DNA from 2 places in the Streptococcus sp. 27098_8_82 genome. Region 2 is predicted to be linked to the other one. Evidence: predicted binding sites of a transcription regulator. Region 2 holds the regulator's gene; the other holds the start of a gene.

Region 1 (15,329 bases), on a different contig from region 2:
CGGATTTTGGAAAGAGGGGTTCTTTGTCTATAAACCGTAATTATAGTCGTCATCCTGCATGGCTTCAACTTCGCCTAGCAGGTAGCCGTTACCCACTTGGGAGAAGAAGTCATGGTTGGAGGTACCGGTTGAGATACCGTTCATGACGATAGGATTGACATCGTCCGCTGAGTCTGGGAAGAGGGGATCCTGTCCCAGATTCATCAGAGCCTTGTTGGCATTGTAGCGCAGGAAGGTCTTGACCTCTTCGGTCCAGCCGACTGTGTCATAGAGGCTTTCAGTGTAGCCTTCTTCATTTTCATAGAGGGTGTAGAGCAGGTCATACATCCATTCTTTGAGTTTTTCTTGCTCGTCTTCTGGCAGCTCGTTAAAAGCTAGCTGGAACTTATAGCCGATATAGGTTCCATGGACAGACTCGTCACGGATAATCAGCTTGATAATCTCAGCAACGTTGGCCAGCTTGTTATTACCCAGATAGTAGAGTGGAGTGAAGAAACCAGAGTAGAAGAGGAAGGTTTCCAAGAAAACGCTGGCTACTTTTTTCTCCAGAGGAGTACCGTTCAGGTAAATTTCGTTGATAATCTCAGCTTTCTTTTGCAAGTATGGATTGGTGTTGGTCCAAGCAAAGATTTCATCGATTTCTGACTTGGTATTGAGCGTAGAAAAGATAGAAGAGTAAGACTTGGCGTGAACGGACTCCATAAATTGAATGTTGTTGAAGACAGCTTCTTCGTGGGCTGTGCGGACATCCTTACGTAGGGCATCCACACCAGACTCAGACTGGAGAGTATCCAGCAGGGTCAGGCCACCGAAGACCTTGCCGACCAGGTCTTTTTCCTTGTGAGACAGCTTTCTCCAGTCATCCAGGTCATTGGATAGGGGAATCCGCGTATCCAGCCAGAATTGCTCAGTCAGTTTTTCCCAGGTGGACTTATCGATGACATCTTCGATAGCGTTCCAGTTAATGGCTTTGTAGTAAGTTTGCATTCTTTCTCCTTTAGTAGATGGTACGACCTGATGTGGTATCAGCTATCACTTCTTGGATACTGTCCTAATGCTTCACGATTTTACCTTCCTGACAATGATGAGGAAGGTAAAATTGTGACATGGTCGAATTTCCTTTTCTTTTTCTAAAATCTCTTGTTAGATGACACAGCTTTCACATTGGTTGGCACCTACTTCGCCGCCATCATCAGTGAAGGTGCGGACGTAGTAGATGGACTTGATACCTTTGTTGAAGGCGTAGTTACGCAGGATAGAAAGGTCGCGGGTTGTTTGCTTGCTTTCTTTTTTCCATTCGTAGAGGCCTTTAGGGATATCGCTGCGCATAAAGAGAGTCAGGGAAAGACCTTGGTCCACATGCTCAGTTGCGGCTGCGTAGACATCGATAACCTTGCGCATATCCATGTCATAGGCGCTGGTATAGTAAGGAATAGTCTCAGTTGACAGACCAGCAGCAGGATAGTAGATCTTACCGATTTTCTTTTCTTGACGTTCTTCGATCCGCTGAGTAATTGGATGAATTGAAGCAGAAACGTCATTGATGTAGCTGATAGAGCCATTTGGTGCAACGGCCAGGCGGTTTTGGTGGTAGAGACCATCAGCCTTGATCTTGTCGCGCAACTCTGCCCAATCCTCTGCAGACGGGATAAAGATGCCTGCGAAGAGTTCTTTGACACGGTCAGACTTAGGTACAAATTCACCCGTCAGGTACTTGGCAAAGTAAGTTCCGTTAGCATAATCAGATTTTTCAAAGTTATGGAAGGTCACGCCACGCTCGCGAGCGATATTGTTAGACTCGACTAAAGTCCAGTAGTTCATGAGCATGAAGTAGATGCTAGTGAACTCTACAGCTTCCGCTGATCCATAATCGATTAGCTGCTGTGCCAAGTAGCTGTGCAGTCCCATGGCTCCCAGACCAAAGGTGTGCGCCAGACTGTTACCATTGTCGATAGAAGGCACAGCTGTGATGTGTGAGCTGTCTGTGACAAAGGTCAAGGCGCGTGTCATAGTCCGGATGGATTTTCCGAAGTCAGGCGAAGTCATCATGTTGACAACGTTGGTAGAGCCTAAGTTACATGATACATCTGTTCCTAGGTGAAGATACTCTTGCGCATCATTCAAAAGGCTAGGCTCTTGTACTTGCAGGATTTCAGAGCAAAGGTTACTCATGACGATTTTACCGTCAATTGGATTTGAACGGTTGGCGGTATCAATGTTTACGACATAAGGATAGCCAGATTCTTGTTGGAGTTTGGAAATCTCTGTTTCCAAATCACGAGCCTTGATCTTGGTCTTGGTGATATTTGGATTAGCGACCAACTCATCATACTTTTCAGTGATGTCGAGGTAGGCAAATGGCACTCCATACTCACGTTCAACAGAATAGGGGCTGAAGAGGTACATTTCTTCATTTTTACGCGCTAATTCGTAGAACTTATCCGGAATGACAACACCGAGTGAGAGGGTTTTAACCCGAACTTTTTCGTCGGCATTTTCTTTCTTGGTAGAAAGGAAGGCGATGATATCTGGGTGGAAGACATTGAGGTAAACAACTCCAGCTCCCTGACGTTGACCCAGCTGGTTAGAGTAGGAGAAGCTGTCCTCAAAGAGTTTCATAACAGGCACAACCCCAGACGCAGCTCCCTCATAACCCTTGATAGGTGCTCCAGCTTCCCGCAGATTGCTGAGGGAAATACCGACCCCGCCTCCGATACGAGACAACTGCAGGGCAGAGTTGATGGAGCGGCCGATTGAGTTCATATCATCTGTTACTTGGATGAGGAAGCAGGAAACCAATTCGCCGCGACGAGCCCGACCAGCGTTGAGGAAGCTTGGTGTAGCCGGTTGGTAGCGCTGGTGGATAATTTCATTGGCAATATCCTTGGCAATGGCTTCATCTCCGTTGGCAAAGTAGAGGGCGTTGAAGAGTACCCGATCCTCCATGCTTTCCAGATAGTATTCGCCATCATTTGTCTTCAGAGCATACTGGTTGTAGAACTTATAAGCAGCCATGAAAGATTTGAACTTGAAATCTTGAGCATGGATAAAAGCAGTCAGCTCCTCGATGTATTCCGGAGAATAAAGTTCAATAAATTCCTTTTCCAAATAGTTTTCTTCTATTAAATATTTAATTTTTTCTGTGATAGAAGAAAATTGCTTGGTGTTTGGCTCAACGTTTTCTTTAAAAAAAGCTTTTAAGGCTTCTTGGTCTTTATGAAGCATAATCTGACCATTAACTGGACGGTTGATTTCGTTGTTGAGTCGGAAGTATGTCACATCCTCTAAATGTTTGAGTCCCATGTTTTTCCTTTTCTATATAAATAAGATAATTAGCTAGCGGAAAAATATCCGCCTTACAAAAGAAACGGCCCCTATGAGCATAGGAGCTGCAGTTTGCCCTGATAATCTGTCTTTTAGTTTATCTCCCAATCAAGGCGCGCCGCCCTCAAAATAAACTACATTAAGACAGTTTTTTCAATTTACCAGGTTGGAAACCAGAAAATGCCTCAGTTGCTGTCTGAATCACAGGAGCAGCGTTGAAACCAAGATCTTTGACATGGTCGATGAATTCTGGCTGTTCATCCAAGTTGATTTCGCGGTATTCTACATGATTAGTATCTAAGAAGCGCTTGGTCATTTTGCACTGAACGCAGTTGTTTTTTGAGTAAATAGTTACCATTAAAAATTCCTCTAAACTTTCGTTTTTTCTTTTAAATAATACGAAACTAGTATATCTAAAAGAAAATAGAATGTCAATAGTTTTGAACTAAATATTGTGTGATATTTTGTTATAGGATAGATTACAATACAATATATAGTGTTTGTATAAGCGGTGAAAAGAAGTGAAAAATTGCAGAAAAGGAGCAAAATGCTGATGCGGCAATGCTTAAACAAGTCTTAAAATGTTAGATAAATGACTGGAAGCTTTTCCTCCCAAAAACCAAAATCCAATATCTTGTGTTACAGAATTTAGGGAATCACTAGGAGGAGTGGAGGGAGGAGTTTATATTCTTATTTTATAACAATTAGTTTCTATAAAATAAGAAATTAACAATTGAAAATTTGGTGGCAGACATTTTTGAATAAAGCTTGGGGAATGTGGGATTTTGCTCGAAAATTCTCTCTTCAATATAATAAGAAGAGTTTTCATTTCCTAAGAAATATTTTGTAAGCGGGCTATAAAATTCTTGAAAAAGATTTCAAAAGGTGATATAATATCAACTTGTAAGGGTTATCACAATAACTCAAAAAGAATTATTTAAAAGGAGAGTCTAACTATGGCTTCTAAAGATTTCCACATTGTAGCAGAAACAGGTATTCACGCACGTCCAGCAACTTTGTTGGTTCAAACTGCTAGCAAATTCGCTTCTGACATCACGCTTGAATACAAAGGTAAATCAGTAAACTTGAAATCTATCATGGGTGTTATGAGTCTCGGTGTTGGCCAAGGAGCTGATGTTAAGATCTCAGCTGAAGGCGCAGATGCAGACGATGCTATCGCTGCAATCTCTGAAACAATGGAAAAAGAAGGATTGGCTTAATATGACAGAAATGCTTAAAGGAATTGCAGCATCTGACGGTGTTGCCGTTGCTAAGGCATATCTATTAGTTCAACCGGATTTATCATTTGAGACTGTTTCAGTCGAAGATACAAATGCAGAAGAGGCTCGTTTGGATGCAGCTCTTGAAGCTTCACAGAACGAGCTTTCTGTTATCCGTGAGAAAGCAGTAGATAGCCTTGGTGAGGAAGCCGCTCAGGTGTTTGACGCTCACTTAATGGTACTTGCTGACCCTGAAATGGTTGGGCAAATCAAAGAAACAATCCGTGCGAAAAAGACCAATGCAGAAGCTGGTCTGAAAGAAGTAACGGACATGTTTATCACTCTCTTTGAAAACATGGACGACAATCCATATATGCAGGAACGTGCGGCAGATATCCGCGACGTGACGAAGCGTGTTCTTGCTAACCTTTTGGGCAAGAAATTGCCAAACCCAGCGTCTATCAATGAAGAATCAGTTGTGATTGCTCATGACTTGACTCCTTCTGATACAGCACAGCTGGATAAGAAATTTGTTAAAGCTTTTGTAACTAATATCGGCGGCCGGACAAGCCACTCTGCTATCATGGCACGTACGCTTGAAATCGCAGCAGTATTGGGAACTAATAATATTACTGAGCTTGTAAAAGACGGCGATGTGATTGCAGCTAACGGTATCACTGGTGAAGTGATTATCAATCCAACTGAAGAGCAAATCGCAGCATTTAAAGCAGCTGGTGAGGCTTATGCTAAGCAAAAAGCTGAATGGGAATTGCTTAAGGATGCTCAGACTGTGACTGCAGATGGCAAGCACTTCGAATTGGCAGCCAATATCGGTACGCCAAAAGACGTTGAAGGTGTCAATGCTAACGGTGCAGAAGCGGTTGGTCTTTACCGTACTGAGTTCCTTTATATGGACTCTCAAGACTTCCCGACAGAAGATGAGCAGTATGAAGCATACAAGGCTGTGCTTGAAGGCATGAATGGAAAACCAGTAGTTGTTCGTACAATGGACATTGGTGGAGATAAGGAGCTTCCTTACTTCGATATGCCGCATGAAATGAACCCATTCCTTGGTTTCCGTGCTTTGCGTATCTCTATCTCTGAAACTGGCGATGCTATGTTCCGTACACAAATCCGCGCACTCTTGCGTGCTTCTGTACATGGACAATTGCGCATCATGTTCCCAATGGTAGCCCTTCTGACAGAATTCCGTAAAGCTAAAGCGGTTTATGATGAAGAAAAAGCTAAGCTGCAAGCTGAAGGCGTTGCAGTAGCAGACAATATCCAAGTAGGTATCATGATTGAAATCCCAGCAGCAGCTATGCTCGCAGATCAATTTGCCAAGGAAGTAGACTTCTTCTCTATCGGTACTAATGACTTGATCCAGTACACTATGGCGGCTGACCGGATGAATGAGCAAGTCTCTTACCTCTATCAACCTTACAACCCATCTATCCTTCGCTTGATCAACAATGTTATCAAGGCAGCTCATGCTGAAGGCAAGTGGGCAGGTATGTGTGGAGAAATGGCTGGCGATCAAACTGCGGTGCCATTGCTCGTAGGTATGGGCTTGGATGAATTCTCTATGAGTGCGACTTCTGTTCTTCGGACTCGTAGCCTCATGAAGAAGCTGGATACGAAGAAGATGGAAGAACTGGCTCAGCGTGCACTGACTGAATGTGCAACGATGGAAGAAGTTCTTGAACTTGAAAAAGAATATCTGAACTTCGATTAATCTGAAAAATTAGGATCAGGAAAAATTTCCTGGTCTTTTTTAGTTTTCTTCAGAGGCATAGTGAAGCTTGTGTAGAAAGTTGAAATCAAAGAAAACAGAAAATAAGCAGATCTAATATGAACAAAATTAGATAATCTATCTTAATTGTGAAAAAATTCTTTAAATTTATAACTTTTGGTTGAAATTTTCAGAAAATTTGGTAAAATAATATTTAATAACATTTTGGAGGGGACACGTGACACAATATAAAAACTATATAAATGGAGAGTGGAAAGTTTCTGAAAATGAAATTACCATCTCATCTCCTATCAACAATAAGATTTTAGGAACTGTGCCTGCCATGACTCAGGCAGAGGTTGACTATGCGATGGCAAGCGCTCGTGCGGCTTTGCCAGCTTGGCGAGCTCTTTCAGCAGTTGAACGTGCAGCTTATTTGCATAAGGTTGCGGATATTTTGGAGCGCGATCAGGAGAAGATTGGCGAAATTCTTGCAAAGGAAGTTGCCAAGGGGATCAAAGCGGCAGTCGGAGAGGTAGTCCGGACAGCAGACTTGATTCGCTATGCGGCTGAAGAAGGCATTCGTATTCACGGTCAGGTTATGGAAGGTGGCGGCTTTGAAGCTGCCAGCAAGAAAAAATTGGCTGTGGTTCGTCGTGAGCCTGTAGGAGTTGTACTGGCCATTGCGCCATTTAACTACCCAGTCAACCTGTCTGGTTCCAAAATTGCTCCTGCCCTTATCGGCGGAAACGTCGTGATGTTTAAGCCACCTACTCAAGGTTCAATTTCTGGTCTGCTCCTGGCTCAAGCTTTTGCTGAGGCTGGTCTGCCTGCTGGAGTTTTCAATACCATCACAGGACGTGGTTCAGAAATCGGGGATTACATCATTGAGCATAAGGAAGTAAACTACATTAACTTTACTGGCTCCACCCCAATCGGTGAGCGCATCGGGAAGTTAGCTGGTATGCGTCCAATTATGTTAGAATTGGGTGGTAAGGATGCTGCAGTTGTGCTGGAAGATGCTGACTTGGAGCATGCAGCTAAGCAGATTGTTGGCGGGGCATACAGTTATTCCGGCCAGCGCTGTACGGCTATTAAACGTGTCATTGTCATGGAGAGCGTAGCAGATAAATTAGCGGCGCTGATTAAGGCAGAGGTAGAGAAACTGACGGTTGGTGATCCCTTTGATAATGCGGATATCACACCAGTCATTGATCATGCATCAGCAGATTTCATCTGGGGCTTGATTGAAGATGCTCAGGAAAAGGGAGCGTCAGCCTTGACAGAAATCAAACGTGAAGCAAATCTCATCTGGCCTGCCTTGTTTGACCATGTGACACTGGATATGAAATTAGCTTGGGAAGAGCCATTTGGTCCTGTTCTTCCGATTATTCGTGTGACTTCCGTTGAGGAGGCTATCCAGATCTGTAACCAGTCAGAATTTGGTCTTCAATCTTCAGTCTTTACAAATGATTTCCCGAAAGCATTTGAAATTGCTGAGAAACTGGAAGTGGGTACTGTACACATCAATAATAAGACCCAACGTGGTCCAGATAACTTCCCATTCCTTGGTGTTAAGGGATCTGGAGCAGGAGTGCAAGGGATTCGTTACAGTATCGAAGCGATGACACAAGTGAAATCCATCGTGTTTGATGTGAAATAATGAGAAAGGCGGCTTTGTGCGGTCTTTTTTCTTACCTTGATGAACTTGTAAATTTAACAAGATTATCGAACCATTTGAAAAGAATCAAGCATTTATATGTTTAATTGCTTATTATTTTAAAATGTAAATTTACATATTGGTCTATATCTTTATGAAAATTTTCATCTTTTTCTTGTTTTGGATAGCTCCTATATTTAGCGAAAAAGGAATTAAAATATACTGAGAGACACAAAATGCAGTGTTTTCTCTCTCATTTATTACTAATTTCAGCTAATGTTCGGTTTTAGTAATTTTCCGTAAGGATATTTGAAATTTACTTGAAAAAGAGATAAAAATAATGTAGAATAGTATTATAGAAAACGCTTACAAATAGAAAGGTGATTGCATGGATAAGAACGAAGCATTAAGAACCTTTACAACAGGTGAAAACTTTCATTTACAGCATTATCTAGGGGCGCATCAGGATGAAGTGGACGGCAAGTCTGGCTACTCTTTCCGCGTTTGGGCACCTAATGCTCAGAGTGTCCATTTGATTGGAGATTTCACCAATTGGTATGAAGAGCAGATTCCTATGGTCCGAAATGAAGCGGGCGTTTGGGAAGCCTTCACAGAGCTACCTAAGGAAGGAGATATTTACAAGTACAATATCAAACGTAGCAGTGGTCAGGAAATTTTAAAAATTGATCCTCTGGCTATCTATCTGGAAGAGCGTCCAGGCACGGGAGCAGTTATTCGCACTATTCCTGAGAAGAAGTGGAAAGATGGTCTTTGGCTGGCACGCCGGAAACGTTGGGGCTTCTTCTCTCGGCCGGTCAATATCTATGAAGTGCATGCCGGATCTTGGAAACGCAATGAAGACGGCAATCCTTATAGCTTTGCCCAGTTAAAAGAAGAGTTGATTCCTTATCTGGTGGAGATGAACTACACACATGTGGAATTCATGCCGCTTATGGCTCATCCGCTGGGACTTAGCTGGGGCTATCAGCTCATGGGCTACTTCGCCTTTGAGCATACCTATGGCACACCTGAGGAATTTCAGGACTTTGTCGAAGAATGTCACTTGAACAATATCGGGGTCATTGTGGACTGGGTACCAGGTCACTTCACTATTAATGATGATGCTTTGGCTTACTATGATGGGACACCAACTTTCGAGTATCAGGACCACGATCGGGCTCATAACTATGGCTGGGGTGCTCTCAACTTTGATTTGGGTAAAAATCAGGTTCAGTCTTTCTTGATTTCCAGCATTAAATTCTGGATTGATTTTTATCATCTGGACGGAATTCGGGTTGATGCTGTCAGCAATATGCTCTATCTGGACTATGACAGCGGTCCTTGGCAGCCAAATAAAGATGGCGGCAATCGTAACTATGAAGGCTATTACTTCCTGCAACGCCTCAATACGGTTATCAAACTAGCCCATCCTGATGTTATGATGATTGCAGAAGAAAGCTCCTCAGAGACCAAGATTACTGGTATGAGAGAGCTGGGTGGTCTTGGATTTGACTACAAGTGGAATATGGGCTGGATGAATGATATCCTTCGTTTCTACGAAGAAGATCCGATTTATCGTAAGTACGATTTTAATCTGGTGACCTTTAGCTTTATGTACGCTTTCTCTGAAAACTTCCTCCTGCCATTCTCGCACGACGAAGTGGTTCACGGTAAGAAGAGTCTCATGCACAAGATGTGGGGTGACCGTTACAATCAATTTGCAGGGCTCCGCAACTTGCTGACTTATCAAATCTGCCATCCGGGCAAGAAATTACTCTTTATGGGATCAGAGTTCGGTCAGTTCCTAGAATGGAAGTCAGAAGAGCAACTAGAATGGTCGAATCTGGACGATCAGATGAACAAGAAGATGCAGGGCTTTACTGCTGCACTCAATGCCTTCTATAAAGACAATCGTCCGCTTTGGGAGATTGATCTGAGCTACGATGGCATCGAAATCATAGATGCGGATAACACTGATCAAAGTGTCCTCTCCTTTATCCGTAAGACAGAAAAAGGAGATATGTTAGTTTGTGTATTCAATATGGCGCCGGTAGAGCGGAAGAACTTTACCATCGGTGTTCCAGTGGAAGCCATTTATGAAGAAGTATGGAACACTGAATTAGAAGAATGGGGAGGTGTTTGGAAGGAACATAACGAAACAGTTCAGTCTCAAGAAGGACTTTGGAAAGATTATCCACAGACCTTGACCTTTACACTGCCAGCTCTTGGAGCCAGCATCTGGAAGATCAAGCGTCGGATTGCTCGAAAAAATGTTAAAAAAGATTCCACAAAGGAGTAATAGTCTATGAAGAATGAAATGCTAGCTTTGATTCTTGCCGGCGGGCAAGGAACTCGTCTTGGAAAGCTCACACAGAGTATCGCAAAACCTGCGGTACAGTTTGGCGGCCGCTATCGTATTATTGACTTCGCCTTGTCTAACTGTGCCAACTCCGGTATTCACAATGTCGGTGTCATTACTCAATACCAACCACTAGCTCTGAACAGTCATATCGGAAATGGTTCTAGCTGGGGGCTCGATGGTATTAACTCAGGCGTGTCCATTCTTCAGCCTTATTCTGCGAGCGAAGGAAATCGATGGTTTGAAGGTACCAGCCATGCGATTTATCAAAATATCGACTATATCGACAGCATCAATCCTGAGTATGTTCTGATTTTGTCTGGGGACCATATTTACAAGATGGATTATGATGACATGCTTCAATCTCACAAGGACAACAATGCCAGTTTGACAGTTGCCGTTCTGGATGTGCCTCTCAAAGAAGCCAGTCGTTTTGGTATCATGAATACAGATGCTAATAATCGAATTGTTGAATTTGAAGAAAAACCAGAAAATCCTAAGTCAACCAAGGCTTCTATGGGGATTTATATCTTTGACTGGCAGCGTCTGCGCAATATGCTGGTAGCTGCTGAAAAGAGCAACGTGGACATGTCTGACTTTGGTAAGAATGTTATCCCTAACTATCTTGAATCTGGTGAAAGCGTTTATGCTTATGACTTTGAAGGCTATTGGAAAGACGTTGGTACAGTAGAGTCTCTCTGGGAAGCCAACATGGAATACATCAGCCCAGAAAATGCTCTGGATAGCCGCAATCGTCGCTGGAAGATTTATTCTCGCAACTTGATTTCTCCGCCAAACTTCATCAGTGAAAATTCCCATGTGGAAGACTCGCTGGTCGTTGATGGCTGTTTCGTTGACGGTACAGTAAAACACTCTATTCTTTCTACTGGTGCTCAAGTCAAAAAGGGCGCAGTTATTGAAGACTCTGTCATCATGAGTGGAGCTGTTATTGGCAAAGACGCTAAGATTAAGCGGGCCATTATCGGCGAAGGTGCTATCATCTCTGATGGTGTAGAGATTGATGGTACAGAGGAAGTATATGTTGTCGGATACAACGAGAAAGTGGGGGTACCAAAAGATGAAGATTGATAAATACTCAGCAATTTTAGGAAACACAGTCGGCTTCCATGATATGTCAACTCTGACAAATCATCGTCCAGTAGCCAGCTTGCCATTCGGTGGGAAATACCGCTTGATTGACTTCCCGCTTTCAAGTCTTGCCAACGCTGGTATCCGCAGTGTCTTTGGTATCTTCCAGCAGGACAATATCAGCTCTGTCTTTGACCATATTCGTTCTGGACGTGAGTGGGGGCTGTCTACCTTGCTCAGCCACTATTACCTGGGAATCTACAATACCCGTGTAGAAAGCTCCACAGTCGGTGAGGAATACTATAAGCAACTTTTGACCTACCTCAAACGTTCTGGTTCCAACCAAACGGTCGCTCTTAACTGCGATGTCTTGGTTAATATTGACCTCAATCAAGTTTTCCACTTGCATAATACAACAGAGCAGCCGATTACAGTTGTCTATAAGAAATTGCACAAGGAAAATATCTCGGATGTGAATGCTGTCCTAGATATTGACGAAACAGACCATGTCAGAGGGCATAAACTCTTTGATGGCCGAGAAGATGCTGAGCTCTTCAATATGTCTACAGACATCTTTGTAGTGGATACTCCTTGGCTAATTGAAAAGCTGGAAGAAGAAGCTAAGAAAGAGCATCCGCAAAAACTTCGCTATGTCCTGCGTGATTTAGCAACTCAGGAAGGGGCATTTGCCTACGAATATACAGGCTATCTGGCGAATATCTATTCTGTAGAGACCTACTACAGATCCAACATCGATATGCTTGAAAGTAAGAAATTCTACTCTCTCTTCAGTCCGAACCAAAAGATTTACACCAAGGTTAAGAATGAAGAGCCAACTTACTATGCTGAGTCTTCAAAAGTATCTCGCTCCCAGTTTGCGTCAGGAAGCATTGTGGAAGGTGAGGTCATCAATTCTGTAATTTCACGGAATACCAAGATTAAGACTGGAAGCAGTGTCAAACACAGTGTTCTCTTCCCTCGAGTGAAAGTTGGAGAAAATGCAACTGTTGAGTACGCGATTGTGGACAAGGGTGTTGAAATTGGCGAAGGAGTGGTGATTCGCGGAACTGCAGAAGACCCAATCGTAGTCAAGAAGAGCCAAAAAGTTACAGAGGACATAATTCGATGAAGATTTTATTTGCAGCAGCAGAAGGAGCCCCATTTTCTAAGACAGGTGGTTTGGGAGACGTTATCGGCGCTCTCCCCAAATCTCTGGTCAAGGCTGGCCATGAAGTTGGTGTCATTCTGCCTTACTATGACATGACCCATGCCAAATTTGGTGACCAGGTGGAAGATCTTTTCTACTTTGAAGTCAGCGTTGGCTGGCGCCGCCAGTATGTTGGGGTCAAGCGACTGGTCTTGAACGGTGTGTCTTTCTATTTTATTGACAATCAGCATTATTTCTTCCGCGGCCATGTTTACGGGGATTTTGATGATGGTGAGCGGTTTGCTTACTTCCAGTTAGCAGCGGTTGAGCTGATGGAGCGGATTGATTTCATTCCGGATGTTCTGCATGTTCACGATTATCATACTGCTATGATTCCTTTCTTGGTTAAGGAAAAATACCATTGGATTCAAGCATATCAGAATATCAAAACCGTCTTGACCATCCATAATCTGGAGTTCCAAGGTCAATTCCCTGACAGCATGCTTTGGGAACTGTTTGGAGTGGGCTATGAGCGCTATGCAGACGGAACCCTGCGTTGGAATGACTGTCTCAACTGGATGAAGGCTGGCATTCTCTATGCGGACCGAGTGACAACTGTATCACCAAGCTATGCAGGTGAAATCCGTACACCAGAATTTGGCTGCAATTTGGATCAAATCCTGCGGATGGAGTCCGGTAAATTGGTCGGAATTGTCAACGGTATTGATACAGATATCTATAATCCAGAAACGGATCCGCTCTTAGCTCATCACTTTGACAAATCTAACTTATCTGGTAAACTAGAAAACAAGCGGGCTTTGCAAGAGCGAGTTGGCCTGCCTGTGCGTGATGATGTGCCGGTTGTTGGGATTGTTTCCCGTCTGACCCGCCAGAAAGGCTTTGATTTGGTAGTGGAAGAGCTGCACAATCTCCTGCAGGAAGATGTGCAGATTATCCTCTTGGGAACAGGTGATCCAGCTTTTGAGCAGGCTTTCGCTTGGTTTGGTCATGCCTATCCTGATAAGCTTTCAGCCAACATCCTCTTTGATGTGACCTTGGCTCAGGAGATTTATGCTGCCAGCGATATTTTCCTCATGCCAAGCCGTTTCGAGCCTTGTGGCCTGTCACAAATGATGGCTATGCGCTACGGAACCTTGCCTTTGGTGCATGAAGTGGGCGGTCTGCGTGATACCGTCGAGCCTTACAATGTCTATACAGGACAGGGAACTGGCTTTAGCTTCAATAACTTTTCTGGCTACTGGCTGACTTGGACCTTCAAGGAGGCACTCAAGCTCTATGCCGATGACAAGGAAGCTTGGAAATCTCTGCAAGAGCAGGCGATGGAGAGAGACTTCTCTTGGGATACAGCCAGCAAGGCATACAGTGATTTATATCAATCACTTCTATAACATTTACTTTGGAATCAGTATAAAAAATCCTCTCTTGTCCATGGGACAAGGGAGGATTTCCGTGAGAATTACATTTTTATATATTATCATACTGTGTTGGAGCACTGTTTTTAGCTTGTGGCTGAAGTGAGCGATTCCCATCTTGATTGAAAAAAGTATTTCTACGTTTAAATCTGCTTCCCGCTATTAAGAAAGGGAGATAACCACCCACCATGGAACTGACAAAAGAACGTTTTATTCGAGATTTTAAGGACATGCTACACGAACGAACGTTGATTAAGGTTGCTGATGCGACTTCAGTGGAGCTTTTTCAGGCTTTGGCCAGCACTGTCCGCAAGTATATCACGCCACTGTGGCTAGAGCGCCGCAATCAGTTGATTGAGCAGCAGCAAAAGACAGCTTATTACTTTTCTATCGAGTTTCTTCCAGGGCGCATGCTGGAAACAAATCTGCTCAACTTAGGTATCCTCGATACGGTCAAGGAAGGCTTTGCCGATTTGGGCGTTGACTTTGAGGATGTTAAGAATGCTGAGTATGATATGGCCTTGGGCAATGGCGGTCTGGGCCGCTTGGCGGCTGCCTTCATGGACTCGCTGGCAACCACTGGCTATCCAGGATTTGGAAATGGGATTCGCTATCGCTATGGACTCTTTAAGCAGCGCATCGTTGATGGCTATCAGGTAGAAATTCCTGATGCTTGGTTTGGCAGTCTGGGCAATGTCTGGGAAACCCGTAAGGACCATGATATTGTTGATGTTAAAATCTTCGGAAATGTTTCCCTCCACGCCAATGAAAAGGGCCGGATTGTGCCTCTTTATGAGAATTCCAAAACCTTGCGTGCGGTGCCTTACGATGTGCCGCAGATTGGCTTTGGCAATGACACTGTCAACAATCTCCGGCTTTGGGATGTTGAAATTCCAGAGGAGCATGAACTGGACTATCCGACCATTGAGGCTCGTCGCCGTGTGCAAGACATCACTGCTATTCTCTATCCAGACGACTCTAGCTACGAAGGAAAAGAGCTACGCTTGATCCAGGAATACTTTATGACCAGTGCAGGTCTGCAGACCATTATCAAATCCTACCTCAAGCAAGGTCGCCCGCTCAAGGATATTCATGAGAAGGTCTCTGTCCATATCAACGATACCCACCCAGCTGTCGCACCGGCTGAATTTATGCGTCTCTTGGTGGATGAGTACGACCTGGAATGGGCAGACGCTTGGAATGCCACGGTTAAAACCATGAGCTACACCAACCATACCATTTTGTCTGAAGCTTTGGAAAAATGGGATGCAGAGCTCTTTAAGAATGTTCTGCCGCGGGTTTATCAGATTATCCTAGAGATTGACAACCGCTATGTGGCTGAAATGGCTGGACGCAGCCTTGATC
Region 2 (15,329 bases):
AAAATACATTTCGGATAAAGTGAAATATATATGGCAACGCAATAAGCTGAGTGGATATCTTTTGACTTTTTTATTGTATGCTTCTTTGCTTATATCAAGTTTTTTCGAGAAAAAGAACATGGTCGCTTCTGAGAGATTAAATATTAGGATGCCAATATTAATGATTATTTCGTTTTTGGTAGCTATTTTAATTGCTGTTAATTCATTTATTATAAATCGAAAAAGAAAGAACAAAACAACGATTGTTAAAATGAGAAAACTCCCGAAATGGAAAAAATTAATTGCTATGTATTTAATTTTACAAAAGAAATAAAATGAATTATGTAAGGAGAACACACATGTCTAAACAACTTTCACCTAAATACAATCCAGCTGAGGTTGAGGCTGGTCGTTACCAAAAATGGCTTGAGGCTGATGTTTTCAAGCCTTCTGGAGATCAAAAGGCCAAGCCTTATTCGATTGTGATTCCACCACCAAACGTTACTGGGAAACTCCACCTTGGTCACGCTTGGGATACGACCTTGCAAGATATTATCATCCGTCAGAAGCGCATGCAAGGCTTTGATACACTTTGGCTACCAGGGATGGACCACGCAGGGATTGCCACTCAGGCTAAGGTCGAGGAGCGCTTGCGGGAGCAAGGCATTTCCCGCTATGACCTCGGTCGTGAAAAATTCCTAGATAAAGTCTGGGAATGGAAAGACGAGTATGCGACGACTATCAAGGAACAATGGGGCAAGATGGGCCTCTCTGTAGATTACTCTCGCGAGCGTTTCACCCTTGACGAAGGCTTGTCAAAAGCTGTTCGCAAGGTCTTTGTGGAGCTTTACAAGAAAGGGTGGATCTACCGTGGTGAGTTTATCATCAACTGGGACCCAGCAGCTCGCACAGCCCTTTCTGATATTGAGGTGATTCATAAGGACGTCGAAGGTGCCTTCTACCACATGAACTACATGCTGGAAGATGGCTCACGCGCCCTTGAAGTTGCGACAACTCGTCCTGAGACTATGTTTGGGGATGTTGCGGTTGCAGTCAATCCAGAAGATCCACGCTACAAGGACTTGATTGGTAAAAACGTCATCCTTCCTATCGCTAATAAATTGATTCCAATCGTGGGAGACGAGCACGCGGATCCTGAATTTGGTACAGGTGTCGTGAAAATCACGCCGGCTCACGATCCAAACGACTTCTTGGTTGGTCAGCGTCATAACTTGCCACAAGTCAACGTCATGAACGACGACGGAACTATGAACGACTTGGCCTTCGAATTTGCAGGCATGGATCGCTTTGAAGCCCGTAAGGCAGTCGTTGCCAAATTGGAAGAAATTGGTGCCCTTGTTAAAATCGAAAAACGTGTTCACAGTGTTGGTCACTCAGAGCGTACAGGTGTTGTGGTTGAACCACGCTTGTCTACTCAGTGGTTTGTCAAGATGGATCAATTGGCTAAAAATGCCATTGCCAACCAAGATACAGAAGACAAGGTTGAATTCTACCCACCTCGTTTCAACGATACCTTCCTTCAATGGATGGAAAATGTCCACGACTGGGTTATCTCTCGTCAGCTCTGGTGGGGTCACCAAATCCCTGCTTGGTACAATGCTGAGGGTGAAATGTACGTCGGTGAGGAAGCTCCAGAAGGTGATGGATGGACTCAGGACGAAGACGTCTTGGATACTTGGTTCAGTTCTGCTCTTTGGCCATTCTCAACCATGGGCTGGCCGGATGTCGACTCAGCAGACTTCAAACGTTACTTCCCAACTTCAACCCTGGTAACAGGTTACGACATCATCTTCTTCTGGGTGTCTCGTATGATCTTCCAATCCTTGGAATTCACTGGCCGTCAGCCATTCCAAAACGTCCTGATTCACGGTCTCATTCGTGACGAGCAAGGACGCAAGATGTCTAAATCTCTCGGTAACGGGATTGACCCAATGGATGTTATCGAGAAATACGGTGCTGATGCGCTTCGTTGGTTCCTTTCAAACGGTTCTGCACCAGGTCAAGACGTGCGCTTCTCTTACGAGAAAATGGATGCTTCTTGGAACTTCATTAACAAAATCTGGAACATTTCCCGCTACATCCTCATGAACAATGAAGGCTTGACGCTGGATGCGGCGCGTGAGAATGTCGCTCAAGTGACGGCTGGTCAGGCAGGCAATGTCACCGATCGCTGGATTCTCCACAATCTCAACGAAACCATTGGCAAGGTCACTGAGAACTTCGATAAGTTTGAGTTTGGTGTAGCTGGGCACATTCTCTACAACTTCATTTGGGATGAATTTGCCGACTGGTATGTGGAGCTGACTAAGGAAGTCCTATACAGCGACAATGACGACGAGAAAGTCCTCACTCGCTCTGTCCTCCTCTACACGCTGGACCAAATCCTGCGCCTGCTTCACCCAATCATGCCTTTTGTGACTGAGGAAATCTTTGGTCAAATATCAGAAGGCACCATTGTGACAGCGGCTTATCCAGTGGTTCGTCCAGAGTTTAAAAATGCCGAGGCAGCAGCTGGCGTGGAAGCCCTCAAGGATCTGATCCGTTCGGTGCGCAATAGCAGAGCTGAGGTCAATGTGGCGCCAAGCAAGCCGATTACTATCTTGATTAAGACGACAGACAGCGCGCTGGAAACCTTCTTCAAGGATAATGTCAACTACATCAAGCGCTTCACTAATCCTGAGCATTTGGAAATCGCAGCAGATCTTGCAGTACCAGAGCTGGTCATGTCTAGCATCATCACAGGAGCAGAAATCTACTTGCCGCTGGCAGACCTCCTCAATATCGAGGAAGAACTGGCTCGTCTCGAAAAAGAACTAGCCAAATGGCAGAAAGAACTGGATATGGTTGGCAAGAAACTCTCTAACGAGCGTTTCGTAGCCAACGCCAAACCAGAAGTCGTCCAAAAAGAACGCGACAAACAAGCCGACTACCAAGCTAAGTACGATGCGACAGTGGCGCGTATTGATGAGATGAGGAGACTTGTGAAATAAACTATAAACCTCGGCAATTTGCTGGTTTTTTTGGTATAATTAAAACAACACTAATAATGAGGTTTTGTATGACTATAAAAGTATATTCCATTGATAAAGTTGTTGAAGAGCGGACACTCGATAAAGAAAAGTTAAAAAATATCCGAGAGTTGTTTAAATTTTTGATAGGTGATCAAAAATCTCATCTGTCCGTAAAGTGTATTTTACCTCCTGAAAAACAAACAAACACTTCAGTATTGTTTGAATTTAAAAATCATGACCCTAAAGACAGTTTTGATTTTAAAAAATTCGCCGATAAATTATTGTCAGCAGAAACAAATGAGGATGGAAAACGAAATAAGACGATTAGAACAGGTATCCTGTTTATTGAGCAAATTGGTAGTCGTATTAAGTTGATAAAGCTAGAATCGACGAATGCAATTGATCCCGAAACATTTGCTATTAGACAAGATTTAGGATTAGATAATAGTTACTACAAGATTTGTATTTTTGAGGATAATTTTGATAATGTGACCATTATTGATAAAAGTAATACTGCGGCAAAATTTTGGTATAATAAATTTTTGGATTTAAAACTTTTTAGAGATAGTGATACTAATACTGACACATTGATTAAATTTATTAATAAAAACTTACTATTTTCTGAGGAAGTTATAAACAAAGAAAACTATGAAGAGGTTAAAGAGTTATCATTAGAATATATTTTTGAAAGTATTTCTTTCGACAAGGTTGAACTAACTAATAAATTAGTTCAAAATAATTTGTTGGATACAAATGATGAAAGTGAGATTTTTTCTGAAAGATCATTGGATTTAGATTCAGAATTTGATATATCTAAGAAAATGATTGTTAAACATTTTAAAAAATCTTTACAAATATCTGATATAACAAGTATTTATACGGATAATATTATTGAGATGAAAGATAGGCAGGAAGTAGAATATAATAGCAATACAGGTAAATTAGAGTTGGATATTCAGGAGAGGTATCGCTCTCAAGTTTTACAAAATCTTGGTATAGATGAATGACTAATAGTATAGTAACAAAATGGCAAAGTACTGCTGCGATTATAGATTTAAATTCTCCTTTACGACAAACTTTTGAATCAAATCCGATTGCTGTCAAAAATCGTATTGCTGTCAAAAAGCATGATGGGTACCATATCTATAATAAAAAAAATATTTGGATTTTTGAAGAAGAGTTTATAGATAAATCAAGTCATACTTTACAACAAATTTTTGATAAATTATGTATTAAAAATTATGATAATATACAATGTTTTGATTCGACGACTAATACATTTAATTTAGTTACTAAATCTGATGCTGAAGACTACTTGAAAATTATTAGTTTGAATATTATTCGTGGTGTAGGATATGAAAAGTTAAACATTTCGTTAGAACTTTTGTCCGAAGGAAAATATAGTTCTAAAAGTGATCGGGTACGCCATCTTATAAACATATATGTATTATTTCTTTTAGCTAATCGAACAAAGAGACAACAAAATAGACTCGAATTTACTTTTGAAGGAGATTTAGATTCTTTTGTCTTTGAAACGGAATTTGGAAAAGGAAATTTTACCGATGGATTATTAGAAATTTATGAATGGATTGTTAATGAACAAGAATATAGTAAGGCTTATAAAGTAAAGTTGCAGATTATTCGAAGTTTGATTATTAAACACAAAAAACTCGATGGATTAGACTTAATTAAAAATCAAGCAGAATCTATTTTTAATAGAATTGTTAGTGGAAAAACAGACCATTATTTTGAACTTCAAAATAATTTAAAAGATGACTTTATAAAAATTTCGAATATGACTAGTGAATCTAACTCAAGTTTAAATACGAAATTATTTGGTTGGCTAACGGCTTTTTCTTTGATTATTTTTGATTTTATAAAAGAGAGTGATGGTCAAAATCTATTTAGAAGAATTATTTGTTCAACTTCAGAAAAAACTAATGTATTGTTATTACTTTTGATTATGGCTTTGTTAATCATCATGATAATGTTTAATTTAGATATTAGTGATATTAGAAAACAATATCAATGTTTAAAAGATCTTTATGTGAATCAAATGTTTATTTCTAAAGAAGACTTTAACAAATTCATCAAGAAACCATCGTATTGTAACATGTATAACTTATTATTACTATGCTTGTTAATTATACTTGTTTTAAGATTGCTAATTCCTATGATATTATTGTTTTTAGTACAATTTAATATAGAGTTTCCATTACAATAATCTTTTAGAAAGCAGATTACTACATAACAAATTCTGTAAGTTCGAACCGATCTGAGAAGTACAACATTGCAGCTTTCTTATCAGATGTTAGGGGAATTGATTTGATATTTGAATAGACTAACTAGTTCCTAATGGTGTAAATCAATTAGTTTATTAAAATACACGTCAGGCAAATCGATTAAATCATTCAAACACTCATTTGGTGGTCGTGATATTCACGATGTTCAGCAAGAAGGCATTTCCAACAAGGCATTTGGAGATTATTATGAAAGTCTCTACTTTACCTTAAACTCCCACAACCAAGTTCAGTTACATCTGAGCTTGGTTTTTCTATACATACACCCACACAATCCGTCTCCGACTTAATACTTTCTTTTAAGCCTTAAAAATGATAAAATAAGACAAACAAACTATAGGAGAACATAATGACTAAAGCAAATTTTGGTGTTGTTGGTATGGCTGTTATGGGCCGTAACCTTGCCTTAAATATCGAATCTCGTGGCTATACAGTTGCCATTTATAATCGCTCAGCAAACAAGACAGAGGACGTCATTGCCTCTCATCCTGAGAAGAACTTTGTGCCAAGCTATGATGTAGAGTCTTTTGTGAACTCTATCGAAAAGCCACGTCGGATTATGCTGATGGTTCAAGCTGGTCCTGGTACAGATGCGACTATTCAGGCCTTGCTTCCTCACTTGGATAAGGGCGATATTCTGATTGACGGCGGGAATACTTTCTACAAGGATACTATTCGCCGTAATGAAGAGTTGGCTAACTCTGGTATCAATTTCATCGGTACAGGTGTTTCTGGTGGTGAAAAGGGCGCATTGGAAGGGCCATCTATCATGCCGGGTGGTCAAAAAGAAGCTTATGAGTTGGTAGCGGATGTCTTGGAAGAAATCTCTGCTAAAGCTCCTGAAGACGGTGCACCATGTGTGACCTATATCGGTCCTGATGGCGCTGGTCACTATGTAAAAATGGTCCATAACGGAATTGAATATGGAGATATGCAGCTTATCGCTGAGAGTTATGACCTTATGCAGCACTTGCTGGGCCTTTCAGCTAGTGAAATGGCAGATATCTTCACAGAGTGGAACAAAGGCGAACTGGACAGCTATCTGATTGAGATTACAGCGGATATCTTGACACGCAAGGACGATGAAGGTCAAGATGGTCCAATCGTTGACTACATTCTGGATGCAGCTGGCAATAAGGGAACTGGTAAGTGGACCAGTCAATCTTCTTTGGATTTAGGTGTGCCACTGCCATTGATTACAGAGTCAGTCTTTGCGCGTTACATTTCTACCTATAAAGATGAGCGTGTGACTGCCAGCAAGGTATTGCCAAAACCAGCTGCTTTCACCTTTGAGGGAGATAAGGCGGAGTTGATTGAAAAGATCCGTCAGGCTCTTTACTTCTCAAAAATCATGTCTTATGCTCAAGGATTTGCTCAGTTGCGTGTAGCTTCTAAGGAAAATAATTGGAATCTGCCGTTCGGAGAGATTGCTTCTATCTGGCGTGCTGGCTGTATCATCCGTGCCCGCTTCCTTCAGAAAATTACAGATGCTTACAGCCGTGATGCTGACCTTGCAAACCTGCTCTTAGATGAATACTTCATGGATATTACAGCTAAGTACCAACAGGCAGTCCGTGATGTTGTCAGCTTGGCTGTGCAAGCAGGTGTACCAGTACCAACCTTCTCCAGTGCCATTGCTTACTTTGATAGCTACCGTGCGGAAAATCTGCCAGCTAATCTGATTCAGGCACAGCGTGATTACTTTGGTGCTCATACATACAACCGTAAAGACAAAGAAGGTACCTACCACTATTCTTGGTACGACGAAAAATAGGATAGGCCTATGGCAAAGCGAATTTTACTAGTAGAAAATGAAAAAAATCTTGCCCGATTTGTGAGTTTGGAACTGCAAAAGGAAGGCTTTCTTGTAGATTTAGCTGAGACTGGTCAAGAGGGACTGGCTTTGGCTAAAGATGTGGATTATGACTTGCTCTTGCTCAACTATGATCTTCAAGATATGACTGCCAGCGATTTTGCTCAGCAGCTGAGCTTGATTAAGCCAGCGTCCGTCATTATCGTTCTGGCTAGTCGCGAAGAGATTGCAGATCAGCAGGAAGCAATCCAGCATTTTGCTGTTTCCTACGTAGTCAAGCCTTTCATTATCAGTGATTTAGTGGAGCGTGTTTCTATCATTTTCCGCGGGCGCGACTTTATCGACCAGCACTGCAGCCTCTTAAAAATTCCGACCTCTTATCGCAATCTGCGAGTGGATATTAAAAATCATACAGTTTACCGCGGTGAGGAAGTCATTGCACTGACGCGGCGGGAGTACGATTTGCTGGTTACCCTGATGGGCAGCAATAAGGTTATGAGCCGTGAGCAACTGCTGGAGCGTGTCTGGAAGTACGAGAGTGCAACCGAGACCAACGTTGTAGATGTTTATATTCGTTATCTGCGCAGTAAAATTGATGTGGAGGGGCAGCCAAGCTATATCAAAACCGTTCGCGGTGTTGGTTATGCCATGCAAGAATAAAAAATTCAAAACTCTGTTCTCCTTGAGAGACGGAGTTTTTTTGCGCTTGTTACAGTATTGATAGGAGAAATAATGCGGACTTTGTGGTTATTTCATGCAATCGTTTTCGTTGGAATATGGCAAAAATATAACTCTTGAAGAGAAAATGCAGTATTTTAGGTGCAAAAAAAGAGAAAATTTTTTTATAAAAGCCTTTACAAAATAAAAAATCGTGCTATAATAGATGTATCGACATGCAAACGATTTCACAAAAAGGAGTGGTTTGCAAAAAATATAAGGAGGTCTGAATGATGAAAGATTCATTCAAGAACATTTTTAGCTTTGAATTTTGGCAAAAATTCGGTAAAGCTTTGATGGTGGTCGTTGCTGTTATGCCGGCAGCAGGACTGATGATTAGTATCGGTAAATCGATCCCGATGATTAATCCAAATCTAGGTGTTTTAGTCACTATCGGCGGTGTCTTAGAGCAGATTGGTTGGGGGGTTATCGGTAACCTGCATATCCTCTTTGCTTTGGCTATCGGTGGAAGCTGGGCAAAAGAACGTGCTGGCGGTGCCTTCGCAGCAGGTCTGTCCTTTATCCTGATTAACCGTATCACTGGTGTTATGTTTGGCGTTACCAGCGATATGCTCTCAGATAAGGCAGCTGTAGTTAAAACAATGTTTGGTGCGTCAATTAAGGTTTCTGATTATTTCATCAGCGTTCTGGAGTCACCAGCTCTGAACATGGGTGTCTTTGTCGGAATTATTGCTGGTTTTGTTGGAGCGACAGCTTATAACAAATACTATAATTTCCGTAAATTGCCAGATGCTTTGTCATTCTTCAATGGTAAGCGTTTTGTACCTTTCGTTGTTATCTTGCGCTCAGTAATCGTAGCAATTGTTTTGTCATTCGTATGGCCAGTTGTTCAATCAGGTATCAACAGCTTTGGTATTTGGATTGCTAACTCACAAGATACTGCACCAGTTTTAGCACCATTCATCTATGGTACTTTGGAACGTCTCTTGCTTCCATTTGGTTTGCACCACATGTTGACCATTCCAATGAACTACACAGAATTAGGTGGTGTTTACCACGTTATTACTGGTTCTGGTGCGGGAACAACTGTAGCTGGTCAAGACCCTCTATGGTTGGCTTGGGTAACTGACTTGGTTGGTACGAAATCAGCTGATCCTTCTACTTACCAACACTTGCTTGATACAGTTCATCCAGCTCGATTCAAGGTTGGTCAGATGATTGGTTCATTCGGTATCCTTATGGGGGTAGCGGCGGCTATCTATCACAATGTGGATGCTGACAAGAAGCACAAATACAAAGGTATGATGATTGCGACTGCTTTGGCAACCTTCTTGACAGGGGTTACTGAGCCAATCGAGTACATGTTCATGTTCGTTGCAACACCGCTGTATATCATCTATGCATTTGTACAAGGTGCTGCGTTTGCAATGGCTGACATCGTTAACCTTCGTGTGCACTCATTCGGTTCTATCGAATTCTTGACCCGTACTCCTATGGCCATCAATGCTGGCTTAGGGATGGATATCATCAACTTCATCTGGGTAACTATCCTATTTGGTGTTGTGATGTACCTCATTTCTAACTTCATGATCAAGAAGTTCAACTATGCAACTCCAGGACGTAACGGTAACTATGAAACAGCAGATGGTTCAGATGAAGCTTCTTCATCAGAGTCAACTGGCGGTAAAGTTGCTGAAGCTTCTCAAGCAGTAAATGTTATCAACCTTCTGGGTGGTCGCGCTAACATCGTAGATGTAGATGCATGTATGACTCGTCTGCGTGTGACTGTCAAAGATGCTGAAAAAGTTGGAACAGAAGAACAGTGGAAAGCTGAAGGCGCTATGGGCTTGGTTATGAAAGGCCAAGGTGTTCAGGCTATCTATGGACCAAAAGCTGACGTTCTCAAATCTGATATTCAAGACTTGTTGGATTCTGGTGAAGTGATTCCTGAAACACTTCCGAGCCAAAAAGCAGAATCAGCAGCTGCCGAAGTTACTTACAAAGGTGTGACTGAGGAAGTTGAAACTGTTGCGGACGGTCAAGTCATTGACTTGGCAGATGTTAAAGATCCAGTCTTCTCACAAAAAATGATGGGTGATGGATTTGCAGTTGAGCCAGAAAATGGTAAGATTTATTCACCAGTTGCTGGTACAGTAACTAGCGTCTTCCCTAGCAAGCACGCTATCGGTCTTGTGACAGATAACGGTCTAGAAGTCTTGGTACACATTGGTTTGGAAACTGTTAGCCTTGAAGGTAAACCTTTCGAAGTTCATGTTTCAGAAGGTCAAAAAGTTGCAGCTGGAGATCTTTTAGTCACAGCTGACTTGGAAGCAATCAAGGAAGCAGGACGTGAAACTTCAACAATCGTAGTCTTCACCAATGCAGCAGCTATCAAGTCTGTAACAGTAGAAAAACTTGGTCAAGCATCTGCTAAGACAGTTGTTGCTAAGGTTGAATTGTAATATAGAAAAGAGAAATCATGGCAAAATTCCTGACATTAAATACTCATAGTTGGATGGAAGAAGAGCAAGAAACTAAGCTTAATCAGCTTGCAGAACGCATTCTTCAAGAAAAATATGATGTCATTTGCCTGCAGGAAGTCAATCAATTAACGGAGTCTGAACAGGTTGTTCAGGCTCCTTTCTATCAGGCGGTTGAGGGCGCAATTGAGATTCATCAAGACCACTTTGCCCTTTGTTTGGTAGAAAAATTGGCTGATGCAGGACTGGACTATCATTGGTCCTGGGCCTATAATCATATTGGGTTTGATATTTATAACGAAGGAGTGGCAATTCTGTCCAGAAAGCCGCTGACTCCTAGAGAAGTTCTGGTATCAGAGGTTAATGATCCTAGGGATTACCATACCCGCAAGGTCTTGCTAGCCGAGACTGAGGTGGAAGGTCAATTACTGACAATTGCCTCCTGCCATCTGTCTTGGTGGGACAAAGGCTTCCAGGGGGAATGGGCTAAGCTTGAAGAAAAGCTTCTAAAAGCAGAAAGTTCTCTGGTTCTGATGGGAGATTTCAACAATCCAGTCGGCCAGCAAGGCTACCAGACCATCTTAGCCAGTCCGCTGAAGCTGCAGGATAGTCATGCCGTTGCGAGAGAAGCTATCGGAGAGGCGACAGTAGAAGGTATTATTGCAGGCTGGGATGATAATAAGCATGCTCTGAAGATAGATTATGTTTTCACTAGCCAAGGGATGGACGTTGAGCGTTCCGCTGTCGTCTTTGACGGGAAAGAAACCCCTGTTGTCAGTGACCACTTTGGTTTAGAAGTGCAAGTGACTTTATAATAGTAAAAAGATGAGGCAAGACTGAGAATGCAACAGATTTGCCTCTCTTTTTCTTTTTGATAAACATATTTTTAAGGTGAAATAGTGTAATTTTACACCCCAAACGGCTGTCTTTTGTTATTCTTGAAAACGTGTTATAATGAAGTATTAGGATTCTAGGAGGAAATGGTATGCGTTGTCCAAAATGTGGTGGGAATAAATCAAGTGTAGTTGATAGCAGACAGGCAGAAGATGGGAATACAATCCGTCGCCGCCGTGAGTGTGAGGAATGTCAGCACCGCTTTACGACCTACGAGCGCGTCGAAGAGAGAACCCTAGTTGTTGTCAAAAAGGACGGGACGCGTGAGCAATTTTCTCGGGATAAGATTTTTAACGGTATTATTCGCTCGGCTCAAAAGCGACCAGTATCTAGTGACGAAATTGAGGAGATTGTCAACCGAATCGAGCAAAAGGTCCGCAGTCAGAGCGATAATGAAATCAATAGTGAATATATTGGATCCTTAGTCATGGATGAACTAGCAGAGCTGGATGAAATCACCTACGTTCGTTTCGCCAGTGTTTACCGGAGTTTCAAGGATGTGGGAGAGCTAGAAAGCCTGCTCAAGCAGATTACCAAGGGGTCCAAGAAGAAAAAGGACAAATAAATGAAACCAAATGATAAATTTTACTTTATTAAAAATTATTTTGTAAATTTGAATATTGCTGATTTGATTAGATGTTACTTGCCTATCATCGGTATGGGCTCTTCTTCTGTGTACCAATTTCTTGTTGCTATCTGGGATAACGGTAGTAAACCACATCAATTTAGTGAAATACTTAATCATTTGAATTTTGGTTTTAATACTTTACAAGATAGTTTTGATTTGCTGTCAGCTATGCAGCTTATTGAAATTTATGAACAAAAAGATTCTCAAAATCAACAAATTTTTGGGATTGTATTGTATCCGCCGTTATCTACTCAAGATTTTTTAAAGCATAATGTATACAGAACTTTACTTGAAAAAAAAATAGGTGAAACATGTGTTTCGAACTTTGAAAAAGTAAATTTAATTCATGAGAAAAAAATATCAAAAAACTTTTCAGATGTTTTTGATGATTCAGGAGAAAACTTTATTACAAATCGACCAAAAAATGATTTTGAAATAGAACATTTTGAACAACTGATGGCTAGAGATTTACTGAGGTTCGAGAATAAGGATGACAGTATAATTGCTCTCTATAACATTTCTGAAAAATATAAAAAATCTTGGTTTGATGTGTATCAAGTTGCTAAGGAAACAGCTGTTGATGATGTTATTTCTATAAAAAGAATTAAGAACTTTTTTAAGAGCAGAACACAAAATTCGAGTAAAGTGATATTTTCTGATTCGGAGAGATCTCTAATTTCAGTAGCAAAATCTAAAACTCCAATTGATGTGCTGGCTGAATTTAAAGAGAGTAAGTATTCGGGTATTACTGGATCTGAAAAGGAAGTATTAAAATACGCTAAAAATCTTGGCTTGCTGGATGAAGTAATAAATGTAGCTCTGTTTGATTATTTTAATAGATATACGGATACTAGTAATCTAAAAGCTAATCTTTTTAAAGCATTAGTGAATGATTATTCATATAGAGGACTAATTCAAGCTGAAGATGCTGTGGAGTTTTTATCTAAGGAAATAAAATCTCAAAAGCAAGGGGAGTTTAAAGGAAATAATAAAACTTATAAAAGCAATGTACCTGACTGGAGTCAGCCGGATTATAAAAACGAAACGAGTGCAGAGAAGCAGGCCGAGCTAGAAGAGCAGAAACGTCGGCTCTTAGCCAAACTTGAAGGAGGAGGCGAATAAATGGAGAAAATAGGACAGAATATGCCTCATATGAATAGGGTGCGGCAGTTTGACTATCAGGAGCTGGTCAAGCAGATTATGGCGGACCCAGATGTCGCGGCCTTTATCCAGCAGGAAAAGCTGACCCAAGCTGAAATTCAGCGTAGTGTCTCCAAGTTTAACCAGTATATTACGGAGCGCAACCGCTTTTTGCTGGGGGATGAGACCTATATTGCCAAGGGTTATAAGCCAATCTTGGTGAAAAATGAAGGCTATGCGGATGTTGCCTATGAAGAGACGCCTGAGTTGATTGAGCAGGAGAGACAGGAGGCTATTAGAAGCCGTCTCAATCTTATCAGCTTACCAGCCAGTCTCAAGGAGGCTAGTCTGGCTCAGGTGGATCTGGACGATGTTGGCCGCTACAAGGCTTTTGAACTGTTGACCAACTTCGTTGCTGAGTTTCCGCATTATCAGAAAGCTGTTTACCTCTACGGGGATTTTGGAGTCGGTAAGAGCTACATGATGGCTGCTCTGGCGCACGATTTGTCAGAAAAACGCAGTGTTTCAACGACACTGCTCCACTATCCGAGCTTTGTTTTGGATGTTAAGAATGCGATCAGTTCCGGCTTGGTCAAGGAAAAGATTGACCAGGTCAAGACGGCTCAAGTGCTGATTTTGGATGATATCGGTGCAGAGCAGTCTAGCCCCTGGATGCGGGATGAGATTTTGCAGGTCATTCTCCAGCACCGTATGCAGGAAAATCTGCCAACTTTCTTTACTTCTAACTTTAGTTTTGCGGATTTAGAGCGTCACTTTGCCAGCTCTAAGAATGGCGATGAGACTTGGCAGGCCAAGCGGGTTATGGAGCGAATTAAGTTTCTGGCTCAGGAGGTACGCCTAGAAGGAGAGAACCGCCGATGAATGAAACAATTAACTTGATGAATGCTCATACGTCTGTTCGCCGCTTTACTGAGGAGCAGATTTCGGATAAGGAATTGCGTGCCATCATTGATGCGGGGCGGGCTGCGTCCAGCTGGAAGAATTTTCAGTCCTACTCTATCATTGTGGTGCGAAGCAAAGAGAAAAAAGAAGCCCTCTTTGACCTAGTGCCTCAAGAAGCCATTCGGCAGTCTTCGGCCTTCCTGCTTTTTGTTGGTGATCTCAATCGTGCCCAAAAAGGCGTTCACATGCATTCGGAAGACTTTTATCCTGAGGGAACAGAAAATCTCCTGATTAGCTCAGTAGATGCTGCTTTAGCTGGACAAAATACTCTCTTAGCAGCTGAAAGTTTGGGTTATGGCGGAGTAATCATTGGACTGGTTCGTTATGCTGCCAGTCAAATAGCAGAGCTTTTCAAGCTACCGGACTACACTTATCCGGTCTTTGGGATTGCTCTGGGAACTCCCAACCAGAACCATGCAGTCAAGCCACGTCTGCCTTATGAAGCAGTGGTCTTTGAGGAAGAATATCGTGAACAGGATCGTTCAACTATCCAAGCCTATGACCGCGTTCAGACTGAATATGCCGGCGAGCGAGCTAAAGAAACCTGGAGTCAGCGCCTAGCTGCCCAATTTGGTCAGGAGCCAAATCAGGCTATTGACCAACTATTCAAAGAAAAGAAATTAGAAAAATAGGACGGAGTTTGGCTCTGTCCTAAAGAATGAAAGAGGAAAAACATGGCCTTACCAACTATTGCCATTGTCGGCCGTCCCAATGTCGGCAAATCAACGCTCTTCAATCGGATTGCCGGTGAGCGGATTTCCATTGTGGAAGATGTTGAAGGGGTGACCCGCGATCGAATCTATGCGACGGCAAACTGGCTCAACCGCAAGTTTAGTATTATTGATACGGGCGGAATTGACGATGTTGACGCGCCTTTTATGGAGCAAATCAAACACCAGGCTGAGATCGCCATGGACGAAGCAGATGTTATCGTTTTTGTCGTGTCTGGCAAGGAAGGTATTACAGATGCGGACGAGTATGTGGCTCGCATGCTCTATAAGACTCATAAGCCGATTATTTTAGCGGTCAATAAGGTGGACAATCCTGAAATGCGCAATGAGATTTTTGATTTCTATGCGCTGGGCTTGGGCGATCCATTCCCGGTTTCCTCAGTCCATGGGATTGGTACAGGAGATGTTCTTGATGCAATCGTTGAAAATCTGCCAAATGAAGAAGTGGTCGAAAATCCTGATATGATTAAGTTTAGTTTGATTGGCCGTCCTAATGTCGGTAAGTCTAGCTTGATCAATGCCATCTTGGGTGAGGAGCGGGTTATTGCCAGTCCTGTTGCCGGTACTACGCGTGACGCTATTGATACGGTCTTTACGGACAGTGAAGGTCAGGAATTTACCATGATCGACACGGCTGGTATGCGCAAGTCAGGCAAGGTCTATGAAAATACGGAGAAATACTCTGTCATGC

What was found. The regulator NrdR, encoded in region 2, represses ribonucleotide reductase genes. The targets are predictions, from matches to a motif close to ACACNATATATNGTGT.
Region 1: nrdH (glutaredoxin-like protein NrdH) is a predicted target of NrdR. The motif match lies at 3,809-3,824, and genes of this name have one in related genera.

Annotation. Positions count from the first base shown of each region.
Region 1 covers NZ_JAPVYB010000002.1:49,729-65,057, reverse strand. The annotation lists gene nrdF (class 1b ribonucleoside-diphosphate reductase subunit beta) at 28-987, opposite strand; gene nrdE (class 1b ribonucleoside-diphosphate reductase subunit alpha) at 1,144-3,303, opposite strand; gene nrdH (glutaredoxin-like protein NrdH) at 3,464-3,682, opposite strand; gene O3627_RS03610 (phosphocarrier protein HPr) at 4,281-4,544, shown strand; gene ptsP (phosphoenolpyruvate--protein phosphotransferase) at 4,546-6,279, shown strand; gene O3627_RS03600 (NADP-dependent glyceraldehyde-3-phosphate dehydrogenase) at 6,515-7,939, shown strand; gene glgB (1,4-alpha-glucan branching protein GlgB) at 8,325-10,235, shown strand; gene O3627_RS03590 (glucose-1-phosphate adenylyltransferase) at 10,242-11,384, shown strand; gene glgD (glucose-1-phosphate adenylyltransferase subunit GlgD) at 11,374-12,513, shown strand; gene glgA (glycogen synthase GlgA) at 12,510-13,940, shown strand; gene O3627_RS03575 (glycogen/starch/alpha-glucan phosphorylase) at 14,153-15,329, shown strand, end outside.
Region 2 covers NZ_JAPVYB010000001.1:14,433-29,761, forward strand. The annotation lists gene O3627_RS00080 (hypothetical protein) at 1-313, shown strand, start outside; gene O3627_RS00085 (valine--tRNA ligase) at 339-2,990, shown strand; gene O3627_RS00090 (hypothetical protein) at 3,059-4,018, shown strand; gene O3627_RS00095 (hypothetical protein) at 4,015-5,235, shown strand; gene gndA (NADP-dependent phosphogluconate dehydrogenase) at 5,661-7,085, shown strand; gene O3627_RS00105 (response regulator transcription factor) at 7,095-7,784, shown strand; gene O3627_RS00110 (PTS transporter subunit IIBC) at 8,072-10,264, shown strand; gene O3627_RS00115 (endonuclease/exonuclease/phosphatase family protein) at 10,282-11,097, shown strand; gene nrdR (transcriptional regulator NrdR) at 11,268-11,741, shown strand; gene O3627_RS00125 (helicase DnaB) at 11,742-12,926, shown strand; gene dnaI (primosomal protein DnaI) at 12,927-13,826, shown strand; gene O3627_RS00135 (NADPH-dependent oxidoreductase) at 13,823-14,539, shown strand; gene der (ribosome biogenesis GTPase Der) at 14,582-15,329, shown strand, end outside.